Regions from separate parts of the Allohahella marinimesophila genome, predicted to be linked through region 1. Evidence: predicted binding sites of a transcription regulator. Region 1 holds the regulator's gene; each other region holds the start of a gene.
What was found. The regulator LexA, encoded in region 1, represses DNA repair genes until DNA is damaged. The targets are predictions, from matches to a motif close to TACTGTNTANNTANACAGTA.

Region 2: recN (DNA repair protein RecN) is a predicted target of LexA. The motif match lies at 2,155-2,174, and genes of this name have one in related genera.
Region 3: ABD735_RS11710 (YebG family protein) is a predicted target of LexA. The motif match lies at 1,745-1,764, and genes of this name have one in related genera.
Region 4: recA (recombinase RecA) is a predicted target of LexA. The motif match lies at 2,147-2,166, and genes of this name have one in related genera.

What each region holds. Positions count from the first base shown of each region.
Region 1 is NZ_BAABBO010000024.1:1,192-5,540, reverse strand. It holds gene ABD735_RS19715 (VWA domain-containing protein) at 1-70, shown strand, start outside; gene ABD735_RS19710 (BatD family protein) at 102-1,934, shown strand; gene ABD735_RS19705 (DUF2788 domain-containing protein) at 1,952-2,161, opposite strand; gene lexA (transcriptional repressor LexA) at 2,320-2,922, shown strand; gene ABD735_RS19695 (hypothetical protein) at 2,956-3,348, opposite strand; gene ABD735_RS19690 (DUF6586 family protein) at 3,391-3,897, opposite strand; gene ABD735_RS19685 (DUF1329 domain-containing protein) at 4,062-4,349, shown strand, end outside.
Region 2 is NZ_BAABBO010000018.1:167,039-171,387, forward strand. It holds gene dnaK (molecular chaperone DnaK) at 1-1,174, opposite strand, end outside; gene grpE (nucleotide exchange factor GrpE) at 1,352-2,038, opposite strand; gene recN (DNA repair protein RecN) at 2,246-3,904, shown strand; gene fur (ferric iron uptake transcriptional regulator) at 3,924-4,349, opposite strand, start outside.
Region 3 is NZ_BAABBO010000010.1:122,392-126,740, forward strand. It holds gene ABD735_RS11705 (ice-binding family protein) at 1-1,444, opposite strand, end outside; gene ABD735_RS11710 (YebG family protein) at 1,793-2,074, shown strand; gene ABD735_RS11715 (DUF2750 domain-containing protein) at 2,103-2,486, opposite strand; gene ABD735_RS11720 (sensor histidine kinase) at 2,766-4,349, shown strand, end outside.
Region 4 is NZ_BAABBO010000012.1:89,869-94,217, forward strand. It holds gene ABD735_RS14280 (hypothetical protein) at 62-484, shown strand; gene ABD735_RS14285 (molybdenum cofactor biosynthesis protein MoaE) at 496-972, opposite strand; gene recA (recombinase RecA) at 984-2,021, opposite strand; gene ABD735_RS14295 (CinA family protein) at 2,240-2,779, opposite strand; gene mutS (DNA mismatch repair protein MutS) at 2,989-4,349, shown strand, end outside.

The DNA of each region.
Region 1 (4,349 bases):
CGGACAGGACGAGGCAGGTGCACCAGCAACCCGGACCTCACCTGGCACAGCAAGCAGCAACCCCTGGTAACGGGGAGACAACCAGCGAAATGAATCGGGAAATGAACAGAATGCATTATCGAAACAGCAGCAGTCATGGCTACTCGACATCAGACCGTGCCCTGAACCGCCGTCACCGAGGCTTGCTTATGCTGTGGCTGTCCTGTCTGATGCTGATCGGCAGCCCGTCAATGGCTGCGGATGGGCTCACGGCTTCGGTGGATCGAAACGAGCTGGCGCTGGGAGAAACAGTGCAGCTTACAATTTCGAGCAAGCTCGATGCCTCGCTGGGCATCAGCCTGTTCAACCTCAATACCCTGGACATCGATTCCCCAGAAGTCAGTGTGCTCGAAGAAGATTTCGAGATACTTGATCGCCAGCAGAACTATCGCGTCCAGTTTGAGAATAATGTGAACAATTCGCTGGTCGCCTGGACGTATACACTGAGCCCGAAGCGAGCTGGCGATATCACCATTCCCGCTCTGAGCCTTGAAGACGAGTCGACCGATCCGATAGAGCTCAAGGTCAGCGATGCGCCGAAGAACCCGGCCGACAGTGACCTGATGGTCGAAATGACGATAGACAAGGAGAGCGCTTACGTTGGCGAGCAGATGCTCCTCACCGTCAAACTGCTCTACAGCAATGAACTCGTGGATGGACAACTGGCCCACCCCAATGTGAAAGGGGCGCTGTTCCGGCAGCTCGAGAAGCAGAAGGAGTACAACCAGACGCGCGCGGGGAAACGGTTTGAGGTCGTGGAGCGACAATACGCTGTTTTTGCAGAAGACAGTGGTGAACTGACTATTCCGGCGGTGAAGTTTTCAGGCCGGTTCGTCAATCGTCGCTTTGGGCGGGGCAACTACGAAACGGTGACTAGTCCACCTGTGTCGGTGGATATCAAGGATCCTCCAGCCAGATTCAGCGGCAGCACCTGGCTTCCAGCCATGGGGTTCAGTGTCTCGGAGTCCTATGAGCCGGATACCGCGAAGCTGCAGGTCGGCGAGTCGGTTACCCGGACGATTACCTTGCAGGGACTCGGGCTTGAAAGTGCTACGCTGCCCCCCATCGACGTAGATACCCCGGATGGGGTGCGACTTTATCCAGGCCAGTCCGAAACGAGCGAGGAAGTGCATGCCGCCGGCATCACCGGGGTCCGAACTCAGGAATATGCGCTGATCGCTACACGACCAGGCCGTTTCGTATTGCCGGAAATCAGAATCCCCTGGTGGGACGTGGTGAACGATGAGCAACGTGTCGCCATTCTTCCTGAGCGCGTACTTGAGGTGAGCGGAAGTGGTTCAGGCGAAGCTGCGCTCGCACCACCTCCGATATCAGATAGCGCCGAATCTGACGCCGAGCGACAGACTGTGACGGCTCCTGATTCTGCTACGCCTGGCGAAGCCACTGCCGCTGGAGAGTACAGCAGGTTCTGGCCACTGCTCAGCCTGATTCTGGCGATATTGTGCCTTGGACTCGGCTGGCTGGCCTGGCACTACAGACAACGCGCGCTTCAGGCACCCCACGAAAAGGCACCCGGAACCCGTGAAGGCCTATCCGTTCAACAGCAGTGGGCGCGCAGGGAGCGACCAGCGTTCGAAGCCATGACACCCTGCAGCTTTGCCAGCGTGTATTCCAGCTGGCTCCAGAAGCAGACCAGCCGCTCAAATGTTGCGCGTAGTGAACAGGTGCTGGGTAAGATCAAGGCCGAGCTTGCCACCCTCCAGCAGCACTGTTTTGGCAGTCCGACAGGATCGGCCGATTCGAGAGCTGCCGAGCTGCAAGTCAGGATCATCAACTTCACGGGAGAGTGGCTGTCCAAATCTGCCGATGATGCCCAGCCAGCAAGCCTGGCGGAGTCGCTTTATCCTGGTGAACGTGCTCCGCAGCGGGACTAAGCGTTGGGTCTGCGCTATCAGCCAGCCCCGACATTAAAGATCTCCACTAGGACGGTCTTTACCACAAAGCCGACCACGCCCAGAAACAACGCGATAAAGAGAATCGCTGTGCCAAAACGCCCCGCCTTGGACTTTTTGGCGAGGTCCCAGACGATGAAGCCCATGAAAATGATGAGCCCTCCAACCAGAACGTACAGGCTGAGGGATTCGAATTGCTGAAAGGTCATTGGTTATCCAGATCCAGATGAGGAGCGTTGATACGGATTCAAGGCGCACGGCCAGTGGCTTTGGGGCCGCTTCCGGTTGATATTCAGGTATTTACATGCATGCGAGATGTGTATACATTAACAGTATTGATTATATAACCAGTATACGGACATCTCTCATGACAGGATTGACCAGACGCCAGGCCCAGATTCTTGAACTGATCCGCACTTATATTCTCGAGGAGGGTCGTCCGCCTACCCGTGCGGAAATCTCAGGTATCATTGGTTTCAAGTCTGCCAACGCAGCGGAAGAGCATCTCAAGGCGCTTGCCCGCAAAGGTGCCATCGAGATGATACCAGGGGCTTCCAGAGGTATCCGACTGCTCGATGAGCCGGAGCCCGGCGTCCCAGTTGTTGGATCGGTCGCTGCCGGATTCCCGATTCTTGCTACTGAAAATATCGAACAACGCATTGATATCCACAAAGGACTGTTCTCGCAACTGCCAGATTTCCTGCTACGCGTACGGGGCTTGAGCATGAAAGACGTGGGCATACTGGAGGGTGATCTTCTCGCCATCAAAAAGACATCAGAGATTCGCAATGGCTCGATCGGTGTAGTACGAATTGATGACGAAGTGACCGTAAAGACTATCCGGCAGGAAAATAATATCCTCTATCTCGAGCCAGCGAACAGCGATTTCGAAACAATGCGCATAGACCTGTCGAGCCGCTCCGCAGAAATTGAAGGCGAAGTGATCGGCGTGTTACGCACCACGATCTAGGCAGACCTCCGGCGTCCGCTGGAGGCCGGAAGATCAATGAAGCCAGTGGGACTCTGGCTTCACCTGACGATAATCCGATTTGCCATCCTTTTGCGCACTACCCTTCTGGCTGGCCAATTTTCTTCGGAAGGCTTCGCGCCGAACAGCCGTGTCGTCGTCAGGATCGATATCTGACCCTTCTACGCTGCTGGCGAGGTCCGCAGCAGACAATGTTTCCTCTGTGACCTCATAGCTCCGCATTTGCCCCACGGTCCGAATTGCAGCACCAATCATGGCGCGAGCAACCTGAGCGTCCTGATTCTCCAGAAATGCCTTGGCTTCATCACTGAATTCAATTTTCAGCAAGGGTTCACCGGAGGAACCGATCTGTTGAAGTGCAAAGCTACCATTCGACAGCTGAATGATTTCAAATAGTGCTGAAGGCATAGTCATCTCCTACATGTGTAGACACATTATGAGGGCTGATTTTCAGCATTCAAGGCTGGAACTCTCCAGTTGATATACGAGGGCACGCAGGCTTCCAGACCAGCGTGCGAGATCTCTCGACGACGCGCCAAGATCAACCATGGCGATGAGACCATCGCCCCCCTCTTCATCTGATGATACGCCATTTTCTCTCGATGCGCCCTGGCCGGCATGAGCACTACTGACCTCTGCTATAGCCTCGAGCATCAGCGTCAGCCATGAATCCCGCTCTGCCAACAGGTTTCGCAATACGCCCGTTTCGGCAGTGCCATGTCCAATTTCCTGCTCTAGCGCATCGAGAGAGGGCCGCTCAAGCTGAAGACCCTGCTGGCGGGCGAGCGATTGCAGCAGCCCGGTCCAGGCCATCTGCAAAAACAACAAGGCGGCACGTTCATGAATGTCCTGTAGCGCCCGGGAGTCGACCTTTTGCTGCTGCAATTGCATCTGCTCTGCGCCGAAGATATTTGCGCTGATGAACGATTGCCACTCTGTAAGGGTTGGTGCTGCCATCTGAACATCCTCTATTGGTGGGCTACGGCCAAGCCTGCCTGCGTTGAAGTATATCAAAATCTTCACGCTGCCCGTTCATAGCAAGATGATTTTCTTTGCCTATACTCTGTGATAAGCCATTACACCTCTCGCAGGTGCAGACTATGAATCGGAAAGGACATGCTATGAGTTCGATCGCTTTGAAAGCCGGTGCGCATTCGCCGAAGCTGCTGTTACGTAAAGGTGCTGTCCTGGCAATGCTGTCGGCGACGGCGCTTTGCCTATCGAGTGTTGGTGTTCAGGCCAAGGTGTCCGCTGAGCAGGCCAAGAAGCTCGGCACATCGCTGACGCCAGTCGGTGCTGAAATGAGCGGGACGAAAGATGGCGTGATTCCTCCATGGACAGGCGGGATTACGAGCCCCCCTGCCAACTATGTAGAAGGCGAGCACGAAGCCGACCCCTACGCAGAGGAC
Region 2 (4,349 bases), on a different contig from region 1:
GCAGCAGCACGTCCTTAACGTCTCCCGCCAGAACGGCACCCTGGATAGCGGCACCCAGTGCAACGGCTTCATCCGGGTTGACATCTTTCTTCGGCTCTTTGCCAAAGAATTCAGTTACCTTGGCCTGTACCATTGGCATGCGGGTCTGACCACCGACAAGAATAACCTCGTCAATTTCATCTGCAGTATAGCCGGCATCTTCAAGCGCCTGCTTACAAGGCGCAAGGCTGCGCTCGACCAGCTGCTCAACCAGGCCTTCGAGCTTCGAACGTGACATCTTGACGTTCAAGTGCTTGGGGCCGCTGGCATCAGCAGTGACATAGGGCAGATTCACGTCTGTCTGCTGGCTGCTGGATAGTTCAATCTTGGCCTTCTCACCAGCTTCTTTCAGGCGCTGCATGGCGAGTGGGTCACCGCGAAGGTCGATACCACTGTCCTTCTTGAACTCGTCGGCCAGGAAGTCGATGATTCGCATGTCGAAATCTTCGCCGCCGAGGAAGGTGTCGCCGTTGGTTGCGAGTACTTCAAACTGCATTTCGCCATCAACATCAGCTATTTCGATGATCGAAATATCGAAGGTACCGCCGCCAAGATCGTAAACCGCGATCTTCTTGTCGCCACCCTTCTTGTCCATTCCGTAGGCCAGTGCCGCAGCCGTCGGCTCGTTGATGATACGCTTGACGTCCAGACCGGCAATCTTGCCTGCGTCCTTGGTGGCCTGACGCTGGGAATCGTTGAAGTAGGCCGGAACCGTAATAACCGCTTCAGTCACTGCCTCGCCAAGAAAGTCCTCGGCCGTCTTCTTCATTTTCTTCAATACTTCGGCAGACACCTGTGGTGGCGCCATTTTCTTGCCTTTGACTTCTACCCAGGCATCACCATTATCGGCCTTGGATATCTTGTATGGCACCATCTTGATGTCTTTCTGAACGACGTCGTCTTCAAAGCGACGACCGATCAGACGCTTGATGGCATACAGTGTGTTTTCAGGGTTGGTGACGGCCTGACGCTTGGCTGACTGACCGACCAGGGTCTCGCCGTCCTGCGTGAAAGCTACGATGGATGGTGTCGTTCTCGCGCCTTCGGAGTTTTCGATGACGCGAGCCTTACCACCTTCGAGCACAGCCACACATGAGTTGGTTGTACCCAGATCTATACCGATTATCTTTCCCATTTGAAACTCCGCTTACTGATTCGATTTGGCTAGTTCGTTCTGGCTAATTCAATTCTGAACCCGTTCGCTCAGCCTGCCGCTGGACTGGATAAGAACGAATTCTTGTTCCTGCGATCAATATTGCGGCAGTTTTGGCCTTTTCAAGCCCCACACCGCTCGATCGGCATACTTTATGTATCAGGGTGCCTTGGCAACGATGACCATAGCCGGCCGTAATAGCCGCCCGGAGAGGGTGTAGCCTTTCTGAAGCACAGCCATGACTGAATTTGGCGCCATATCTGGATTGGCCACCATGGACATGGCTTCATGCAATTCCGGGTTGAAGGGCGACCCGACAGGATTTATGGGCTCCACATCAAATTTCTTCAGCGCATTGACAAGTAGTCCGAGCGTCATCTCCACCCCTTCCCGCATCACAGCCTCAGACTGGCTGTCGCCAGGTTCAGCTTCTAGCGCCTTTTCCAGACTGTCCACCACCGGCAACAGCTCCTTCACAAACCGCTCCAATGCAAACTTGCGCGCCCGTTCGACGTCGCTGTCTGCCCGACGCTGAACGTTCTGCATCTCTGCCTGGATGCGGAGCATCTGCTCATGCTGGTCCGCGAGCCGCTTGTTCAGCTCAGCCGTATTCCCAAGCAGCGCTGCGATGTCTACAGCGCCGGATTGATCGGCACGGCTGGCGTCGTCGGCTTCGCTGTCAGTTGCTGACAGCGCTTCTTCCTCATAGTCTCCAGCATGATCCGTATCCGCATGGAGGGCGTCTTCCTGGTCTCCCTGGTGAGACTGATCGTGCTTGTCTGCCTGCATGCTTTGCTCTTCAGACTGCTCGTCCGACTGTCTGCCCGAATTCTCATCAATTGCCATGTCAGCTCCTGAAATAGCTACCCAAATTATTCCGTATCGCATTGATGGGGGCTGGCCACGTGAATTCAAGAGCCAATGGCTCGAAATGACGAAGGAGCAGTTGTTTATTTAAACAGCACTGTATATATTAACAGCTATCGAACGAGGGCTGATTTGTACTGGCGTAGCCCGAAGCTTTCCAAACTCAGCTGATGAAAGGTGCCGCAGATGCTAACCGAGCTTTCCATACAGAACCTGGCGATAGCCGACCGTCTTACCATTGAATGGCATAAGGGTATGACTGCCATCAGCGGAGAAACCGGTGCGGGCAAATCCATTTTGCTCGAAGCGCTCGGTCTCTGCATTGGCGACAGGGCGGCGGCCGATATCGTGCGGCACGGCAGCGACAGGGCAGATATCAGCGCCAGCTTCGACCTGACCGGTCTTGCCTCCGCTGTGGAATGGTTGAATGGAAAGGAACTGCAGGATGGCGACGAGTGCATCATCCGTCGCACCATCAGCAAGGAGGGGCGCTCCAAGGCCTATATCAACGGCAGTCCGGTACCGCTGGCCGATCTGAAGGTACTTGGCGCACAGCTGCTCGATATTCATGCCCAGCATGAGCATCATGCCCTCATGCAGGCAGGCGCGCAGACCAGGCTGCTGGACAGTTACGGTGGTCTCGATACGCTGAAGGCCGAAGTTGGCTTCGCCTTCAGCAACTGGAAGCAGCTCAACGCACGACTCAGCGCCATCCGATCGGGCGCTGCGGACTCGCAAGCCAAACTGCAGCTCCTGACCTATCAGGTAGAAGAGTTCGACCAACTGGCCCTGAAGACCGGGGAAGTCGAGCAACTGGAAGAAGAGCAGCACCAGCTGGCACATGCCGAAGACCTCCTCGGCTTACTGAATAACGCCTCTGAAAACCTGCTCGCTGGTGAGGGCGGCCTCAACGACCAGTTCAAACAGTTGTCCAGCTGTCTCAAGCAGGCCCTGCAATTTCTGCCGGCGCTATCGAGCACGGTAGACATGATTGAAGAGGCGCGTATACGGATAGAGGAAGTCGATAGTGATGTTCGACATAGCGTCGATGCGGTCGATGTCGATCCCGAGCGACTTCGCGAAGTCGAGGCACGACTCAGCCAGATTTATTTACTGGCACGCAAGCATCATTGTGAGCCTCAGGAACTGGAGTCGACCTATGAGCAGCTGAGCACGGAACTGGCCGAGCTTGCGGCCAACGTTGTTGATCCCGAGGTGCTCGAAGCCACCTGCAAGGCTGCAGAAAAGACCTTGACGACACTGAGCGAAAAGCTCGGCAAGCAGCGTCATGTGGTAGCAGATGAGCTGGGCGCGAAGGTGGTAGCTCAGCTCAAGGCGCTGGACATCAAGGCTGATCTGGCATTCGAGCTAAGGCCTTTGGATGAGCCTTCGCCTACAGGCAGCGAACGCGTTGAAATCTGCATCAGCCTGAACCCTGGGCAACCCCGCAAGCCGCTGCGCAAGGTCGCCTCTGGCGGTGAACTATCCCGTATCAGCCTGGCCATACAGGTCGCTACAGTCGCCAAGCAAGCCATGCCGACTATCGTCTTCGATGAGGTCGATGTGGGTATCGGTGGCGGAACGGCTGAAATTGTCGGCCGCATGCTCAAGGAGATTGGCGCGCACTCCCAGGTCCTGTGCATTACTCACTTGCCACAGGTCGCCTCATGCGCCCATCAACATCTCATGGTGAGCAAGGCGGTCGAGGACGGTGCGACCAAGTCGAGTGCGAGGCATCTCGAGGGCAAGGCAAGAACCGCAGAAATTGCCAGAATGCTTGGTGGAATAGAAATTACGCGGAAAACCCTGGCCCATGCCGAGGAGATGCTTCAGCTCGCGTCCTGAAGAAACGGACGCGACAGGCTCAGTTCCTGTTAGACCCTGAAGACTTGGGTTTCACGTACAGAATCAGGCTGTGATCGACGAGGGAATAGCCGTGCTCTTCGGCGATTTCCCGCTGTCGCTTTTCGATCACCGGATCGCAGAACTCGATCACTGTGCCTGTTTCAGAACACACCATATGATCGTGGTGATCATCATGGTTGAGTTCGAAGACCGAGTGACCACCTTCGAAGTTATGCCGAAGGACCAATCCGGCGCTTTCGAACTGGGTCAGAACGCGATACACCGTGGCCAGCCCAACATCGTTGCCCTCTTCCATCAAGCGCTTGTAGACTTCCTCAGCGCTCATATGACGGTTTTCGGCCTGCTCGAGCAAATCCAGTATTTTCAGGCGTGGCACAGTGATCTTCAGGCCAGCTTTCTTCAAATCAGCATTGTCGTATGTGGT
Region 3 (4,349 bases), on a different contig from region 1:
CCAGCGTTACAGCAGATTGAGCCAGAGCCCGGCCGTTCAGCGTGGCGCCAGTCTTCACAACAATCGCTGTCTGGCTAAGGATAATGCCATCGAAATCGCTGGTCGTACCCAGAGATACAGCACCACCGACCTGCCAGAAGATGTTCTTTGCAAGCGCACCACCGGCCAGTATCAAGTCGACACCATTCTCAACAGTGAGGTCTTGAGCAATCTGGAAGATCCATACGTCGTTGGCGTCCCCGTTGAGCGTTACAGCAGAAGTCATCAATAGTGAGGTGCCCCACTTGTAGAGACCCGGCTCAAGAACCTGTCCGCTCACATCGCCTGCACCAAGCTCAGTGTAGTCAGGTGTCGTTCGGCTAGCGGCGTCGGTAAAGGCAATCTCCATGTCGCTGATTGCCGTCGTGAGTATTGCAGGTGTCGGTGGTGTCATGTCGGCTGCGTAGATTCTGCCTGTCAATATATCAGACGGCGTCGTCGCAAAAGTACCCGAGCTGTCGCGTGCTTGCGAAAAGCCGGTAATGAAGGTTTCAGCAGCCGGACTTATGGCGATATCCCCTATTATTTTGGTGGTACCTGTTGTTGAAATCATTGTCTTGGCGAGAATGACATAGTTGCCCGCTGTTCCAAGATTGACAGGTGCTGGGCCCATGGCGGGCGTCGTGCCAGTGGTGAAACTCCACACGAAACTTGCAGCCAGCGCGTTGGCTGCCAGATCCTCCGCACCAGTCGTGATGGTAGCGGTGTACTGAGTACTGAGATCCAGGTCCTGATCAGGATTGAACTGTGCAGTGGTGCCCGGATAGCTCACGACGCCAGGAACCGCACCGGCCGGACCAGTAAGGGTGAACGTGGTTGAGTTGATCGTGGCAGGATTCATCTTCTCACTAAAAACGACACTGACATTTCTGTTGGTCGAAACGTCCGTGTCCTGATCAGCAGCATCTGTGGAAGCGACTGCCGGCGGCGTAACATCAACGATCAGTCCGGTTGTGAAAGTCCAGACATAATTGTTGTCCATAGCTATACCTTCCAGCGACTTTACGTCGGTGCTAATAGTGGCCGTATAGACAGAGTCTCCGACTAAATTGCTTGTCGGATCGAAAGAAGCGGTGTTGGTGGCTGTATCCACCGTCACTGTACCTGTTTCGTCAGTCAGCCCCGCAGCGGCCAGCGTGAAACCGGCAGAACTGATGGAGTCAGCGTCAATGGCATTATTAAAGGTTGCTACCACCATGGTATTGAGCGCCACGTCGACCATTTTGTCGGCAGGACCAGTAGAGGCCACGGTTGGTGAGCCCTCGGTGGTGGTGCCATCCGTAGTACCATCTGTCGTCGGCGCTGTCCTGTTCTTGCTGTCACTACCACAGCCTGTAAGGCCTAGCGATATCGCCGCTACCAATGGCCATACAAGGTGTTTCGGATTTGTGTCGAATGCTTTCATCTGTTTTACCTGATAGTAACTGTTGTGCGGCATATGACAGGCCGCGATGGACGTTTCGCAGTGCCTGAAGCCGATATTTGAATCTTGCCGGGACGCGAGAGCACGTTTTAGATTTCGTAAAATCTTGGAGGGGAAAACGAAAGCCGGACTTAAGTTATAGGTCTGTATAGTCGGGATAGATATTAAAAAGAAAAACTATATGTGTTGCTCTTTTGAACAAAAGCGAGAAGTCCACAACCGGAAAAGCGGGCTACCAGGCGGTAGTGAAGCTGCAATTTATCCTTGCTGCCAGCCACCGGACACTGTATAAATAACCAGCCAAATTTATTGCCGGAAGGGTATTCGAACATGTCAGTACAGGCAGTTTACTATTCAGATAGGGATGGACTGGAAATGGCTTTGAAACAGCCCAATGAGCTCCTCTTCAACACGAAGGCTGAGGCAGATGCCCGCGACAGAGTATTGGAGCTGTCTGAGGAAATTCGTGAATATCTGCTCAAGAAAGTAGACGGTATGAGCGAAGAACTTGCTGACCGCTGCGCGCTGGTCATTGCTGAAGACAAGGACCTTTTTCAGAAAGCGTTCAAAAAGCCTCAGGTCTTGAGTGAGTCGAGTGCCGCACAGGACTAGCGCTTCGCCACGGCACCTGGAGAGCAACTCAGGGCTGTGACAGTTCTTCCTGGAGATCACTTTTCAGCTCGGATGGCGCCATCATCCAGACTGTAGCGTCTGAGCCCGGAAATACGCCTACCTGCAAACCATCGCGGGTCAGGCCGTCAATCCATTTTTTGAAGAACTCTGGAACTGCGATGCTCTTGGGTGCTAGGTCTGCAGCGTCCTCGCAATAAGCAGCGGCAAAAGCCCTGTCAGGCCAGACTGGCAGATATTCGATCCCATCATCCTCGTCATAGATCTTAAGAAACTGCTGATCGTTGTTGACCACAATCCAGATATCGCGATGTTCGCCTACTGCAGTGAGAAAATAATCATATCGCTCCTCACAGCTCGAGCCGAGAACACTGGCCATTTCATCCGTCTTCATACTCTGCCCTGATCCTTTTCCTGACTAACGTATCTGCCGCCAAGATTACACAGGATGTTACAGATATCCATCGCTTTTCCTGCGAGCTTCTTTCATCACTAAAGCACCTTTCCTGAATTACCTACGTACCTTGCTCATCATCTCGCCTTGCGCCGCACAGATCCACGTAAAATTCTCGGTTTAACGGCTCATATAGCTGGCAGCAACGGTCAGAGCAGTAGCAGGGCGTTCATGCGCCGTGTAAAGAATTTATCACGCCATAATTGTCGGATGAGTGCAGTGAACTCTCTTAAGCTAGGAACAGGCGAAATCGCAAGCCTGATCGAACAGAATGACTGGAATCGATCACCCCTTGGGGCGCCTGAAAGTTGGCCGCAGGCACTGCAAACCGTGGCGAGCCTCATGCTGAATTCAAAATTCCCCATGTTCGTCGCCTGGGGTTCGCAGCTCGGCTTTTTCTATAACGACGCCTATGCGGCTATCCTCGGCCAAAAACATCCAGCTGCGCTAGGCCAGCCATTCAAAACGATCTGGTCAGAAATCTGGAGCGATATTTCGCCCATCATTGATAAGGCTATGGCCGGCGAATCATCGTTTTTCGAAAACCTGCCACTTACCATTCTGCGTAAAGGCTTTACCGAACAGACCTGGTTCACCTTTTCCTACTCACCCGTTTATTGCGAGGCGGGACATGTGGCGGGGGTGTTTTGCACTTGCACCGAAACTACTCGACAGGTTTTAGCTGAGCGTGAACGCAAAGACGAAAATGACCGTCTCAGGGACTTCTTTCAGCAGGCACCCGGTATCATGGCAATTCTGCGTCACGCCAACCATACCTTCGAGCTCGCAAACACGGCTTACTATCAGCTGGTCGGTGGCCGGGACCTGGTCGGCAGGTCGGTACGAGAAGCCTTGCCCGAGGTTGAAGGCCAGGGTCTTTTCGAGCTACTTGATATCGTCTATTCAAGTGGCGAACCTTATGTAGGGCGTGCAGTACCTGTCAGACTCAGGCGTCAGCCAGGCGGCGAACTGGAGCAACGCTACGTCGATTTTGTCTATCAGCCGATCCGCGACAGCGCTGGCGATGTCAGCGGCATTTTCATAGAAGGCAGTGATGTAACGGAAGCCATAAGGGCCAACAAGGCCTTGCAGGACAGTGAGCAACGCCTCCGCCAGCTTGCCAATACGATTCCCCAGCTGGCGTGGATGGCGCAGCCTGACGGTTACATACATTGGTTCAACGATCGGTTCTTTGAATATACCGGCACTTCCCTGGAGCAGGTTCAGGGCTGGGGCTGGCATGTGGTCCACCGACCTGAAAGCGCGGCCGAGGGTGTTCAGCAATACAAGGCGCTCATTGCCGCCGGTGAACCTTTCGAAATGACCGGCCCCATACGCTCTGCCAGCGGAGAGTATCGGACATTCTTTACCAAGACTGCGCCGCTTCACGATGCAGCAGGCAATATCGTCCAGTGGTTCGGAACAAACACAGACATTCATGAAATTGAACAGGCTCAGGAAGAGCTGAGAGAGGCCAACCGCCGTAAGGACGAATTCCTGGCCATGCTGGCGCATGAGCTTCGCAATCCGCTCGCCCCCATCAGTACGGCGGCTGAACTGCTGAAATTACCCAATCTCGCCGCCAGACAAGTACGAGCCACTAGTGCAGTCATTTCACGGCAAGTCAGCCACATGTCTCAACTTGTGGACGACCTGCTGGACGTTTCACGAGTCACTCGCGGACTGGTTCATCTGCAGCGTTCGCAAGTCAGGATAAGCGACGTCATCGATGATGCAGTCGAACAGATTGACCATTTACTGACTGACAAACAGCAGACGCTCACCTTGTCGCGAGCCGAAACA
Region 4 (4,349 bases), on a different contig from region 1:
ATTTTTTTGTAAACTCCATCCATCTTAAAGGCAGACGCTGGGGCGGCTTCAAACTTACATAATGCACGAATTCAATTTCAGGCAGCAGCTCGAACGACGCATCAAACGACGTCACGACACAGACGAATTACGGGTTATTGCTGCGCCGAAAGGGTTTTTCGGATTTTCGAAGCAGGCTCGTGAGGTCGACTGTTTTGACTTCAATCGTTATGGCATGGCAATTGGCTTTCCAGGAAAGCTGAAGGTCGGCGATCGTCTCAGTTTCAGTTTTACTGCCAAATATGTGAATGAAAAAGCGATTACTGGCAGAGTTGCAAATGTCGACAGCGACGCGGTGACCACGCATGGCGTCACGCGAGTCGGCATCACTTTTGACTGCTGGGCTTCTGAGAAGAATTATGATCGTGCTGTCGATAATGCATTGGCCCGTATCGAGCGTATCTTCAGCGAGAACAGTCAACAGACTGCGAAAACAGACATCTAGAAGGGCATTGCTCAGTCTTTGGCAGCCCAGCGTGCTGCGGCAAGCCCATCACTGTCTTTGGAAGCGACCCAACTCTGTCCGCTGGCGCTGATTTCTTTTTTCCAGAAAGGCGCTTCGGTTTTCAGACGGTCCATGATGTAGGCGCAGGCTTCAAAAGCAGCGTGTCGATGGGACGACGCCACCGAGACCACCACAACCACCTCACCCAGCTCAATTCGGCCGACGCGGTGGACAATGGCTATTGCCAGCAGTTGCCAACGCTCTGCAGCGTGTTCAGCAATCTCACGAAGCGAGCGCTCCGTCATTCCCGGATAATGTTCCAGTTCGAGCGCGATGACATTTCTGTCATCGCCGTACTCTCTCACCAGACCCTCAAAACTGCATATCGCGCCAAGCGAACTCGAGCCCTGATTCAAACCAGCCCTGAAGGACCTAGCCAGGGTAAGGTTATCAATAGGCGCGGGACCGAGTTCGACGCGAATATGCACGGCTTAACTCATTAACCAGCAGCTTCGGCTTCTACTTCGGGCACAGCTTTTGGACCAATGGGCTTCGGCAGCAACTTATCGCGAATCTTGCCTTCAATCTCAGCAAGCATTGTCGAATTTTCCTCAAGGAACTTGGCGGCATTGGCTTTGCCCTGACCAATCTTGTCGCCATTGTAGCTGTACCAGGCGCCTGCCTTGTCTACAAAACCTTCCTTCACGCCGAGATCAACCACCTCACCGGTGCGATAAATGCCACGGCCGTAAAGAATCTGGAACTCGGTCTGACGGAAAGGCGGGCTCACCTTGTTCTTGACGACCTTCACTCGCGTTTCGTTACCAACCACCTCATCGCCTTCCTTGACCGCGCCGATACGACGGATGTCCAGTCGAACGGAAGCGTAGAACTTCAGGGCATTGCCGCCTGTAGTCGTTTCAGGCGAACCAAACATCACACCGATCTTCATTCTGATCTGATTGATGAACACCATCAGCACGTTAGCCTGCTTGACGTTACCGGTCAGCTTTCGAAGGGCCTGGGACATCAGTCTGGCTTGCAGCCCGACGTGCGAGTCACCCATTTCACCTTCGATTTCAGCCTTGGGCGTGAGTGCCGCCACGGAGTCGATGACGATAACGTCTACGGCACCGGAGCGAACCAGCATATCGGCGATCTCGAGTGCCTGCTCGCCGGTGTCCGGCTGGGAGACCAGCAGATCATCGATATTGACATCCAGCTTCTCGGCATAAATTGGGTCGAGTGCATGCTCTGCATCGATGAAAGCGCAGGTCTTCCCTTTCTTCTGCGCTTCTGCAATCACCTGGAGCGTCAGCGTCGTCTTGCCTGAACTTTCAGGACCATAGACTTCAACAATACGTCCATAAGGCAGCCCACCTATACCGAGTGCAATATCGAGCCCGAGTGAGCCGGTAGACACTGCAGGCATCGCTTCCCTGGGCTTTTCACCCATACGCATGACCGCGCCTTTACCGTACTGTCGTTCGATCTGACTCAGCGCTGCGGTGAGCGCCTTCTTGCGATTATCATCCATTCTTGATTTCACCTTTGATTAATTGAGGTCGGTCAGCAGTGGGAGTTCAGTGCCCTCTGCAGACCAGACAGTAGCTGGCCGGTATGCCAACCATTCTGCGTCCATGCAGTTTGTCGCCTAAGCAATACTGTATAAAACAACAGCAGTATGTCACAAGATAAATCTGCCGTGCAAGCCTGCTGTATGGCTTTTGACCAAATTTTACTGATGCCTGGCAGTCACAATCCCGGCTCCAGATTCTGCAGCAGTCCATACAGCTTTGCCAGGCTGTAGGCGATGGTCTGCTCACGTACGGCCGCACGGTCGCCACTGAAGTGTCGCCGCTCAGTGACGGTATCACCCGGCAGATGCCACCCGAAGCAGACCGTACCAACCGGTTTATCCGCGCTGCCACCACCTGGACCAGCAATACCGCTCACTGCCAGGGCAATTTGTGCTCCAGCACACCTCGCGGCACCCAATGCCATGGCTCCCGCCACCGGCTCACTGACCGCCCCATGATCGAGTAGCAACTGCGCCGGCACCTCGAGCATGCGCTCTTTCGCTGCGTTGCTGTAAACAATGAAGCCCTGCTCGAACCAGGCAGAGCTGCCAGCAATGCTCGTCAGCGCATAGCCTATGCCGCCCGCTGTGCAGGACTCTGCGACGGTGACCTGCCACTGCAGCTTTTGCAAGCTCGCTCCGATCGAAACTAGCAACTCCAGTTCGGGAAGCTTTATACTCAGCCGCTGGGCAGCATCAGACAAATCGTTCTCCATGTATGCGGTCCTTCAGGAAGGTTCAGTGGCAAATGCCGTCACTTTTGGACATTCTGCCCTCGGCGTCCGCGCCGGTCAAAACACGCTCAGCCATATCCCGGACATTAATGACAACGACCACTCAGACAGTCTCGCACCATGAGTCAGACAGCTCATCAATGACAACGACCACTCAGACAGTCTCGCACCATGAGTCAGACAGCTCATCAATGACAACGACCACTCAGACAGTCTCGCACCATGAGTCAGACAGCTCATCGACGAATACAGCACATGGATCGGCCCTGTCGCAGCACACCCCGATGATGCAGCAATTTCTGCGCATAAAGGCAGAGCACCCCGATCAGTTCCTGTTCTACCGCATGGGTGATTTCTACGAACTCTTCTTCGATGATGCGTTGCAGGTATCAGCGCTGCTGGACATCACGCTTACGCACCGCGGGCAGTCAGCTGGCAAGCCAATCCCCATGGCTGGGGTTCCCTATCACGCCGCCGAGGCTTATCTGGCCAAGCTCGTGAAACTCGGGCACAGCGTTGTTATCTGTGAACAGGTCGGTACGCCCGGTGAAAGCAAGGGGCCGGTGGAGCGCAAGGTCGCACGAACGGTCACGCCAGGCACCTTGACGGATGATGCCTTTCTCGATGAGCGCAGCGATAACATCATCGTCGCAGTACACGCTGGTCCTGCTGCAAAAGGCAAGGAAGGACAGGCCGCCAGCCTCGTCTATGGTATCGCCATGCTTGATGTGAGCACTGCTCGCTTCAGCCTGCAGGAAGTCGACTCGCTGGTAGCGGTGGCCGATGAACTCGGTAGACTTCGACCCTCGGAACTTCTATTGAACGAAAGTGGAGCATTGGCTGAAGCTGGCGGTAGTCTGCTCCGACAACAGATTCTTCGAAGCACGGTGCGAAAGCTGCCTGAGTGGCACTTCGACAAAGCCACCTGCGAGCGTATTCTCTGTGAGCAGCTGGGCGTTCTCCACCTTGACGGCTACGGCTGCAGCGACAAACCGGCAGCTGTATCGGCTGCTGGCGCCCTTTTGCATTATGTTCGTGAAACGCAGCAGAACGCCCTGCCCCACATCTGCACACTGGTGACCGAGCGTCATGACGACGCCATCCTCATTGATGCCGCGACGCGGCGAAATCTCGAGATAGATCAGACCAGCGGCGGCGAGTTCCGTCACTCCCTGTGCTGGGCGCTCGATACGACCGCCGGCGTCATGGGCGCGAGGTTGCTGAAGCGGCTGCTGAACAGGCCGCTTCGTGATCCGGTAGCCATCGGCGAACGGCATGATGCTGTAGCGGCATTGATTGAACGCCTGCGCTTCGAGGCAGTTCGAGAGGTCCTGAAAGGCATCGGTGATATGGAGCGAGTGCTGACGCGAATTGCGCTTGGCTCAGCCAGGCCGAGAGACCTCGTCAGACTGCGTGATGCACTGGGCAGAATACCGGCCTTGCATGCCGCGCTCAGCTGGGCCGCGCTGCATGAGGGCGAGACTCCGTCGCTTCTGACAAGCCTCAAGGAAGCCGCAAGACCGCTACCCGATATGTGCGCACTGCTCGAGGC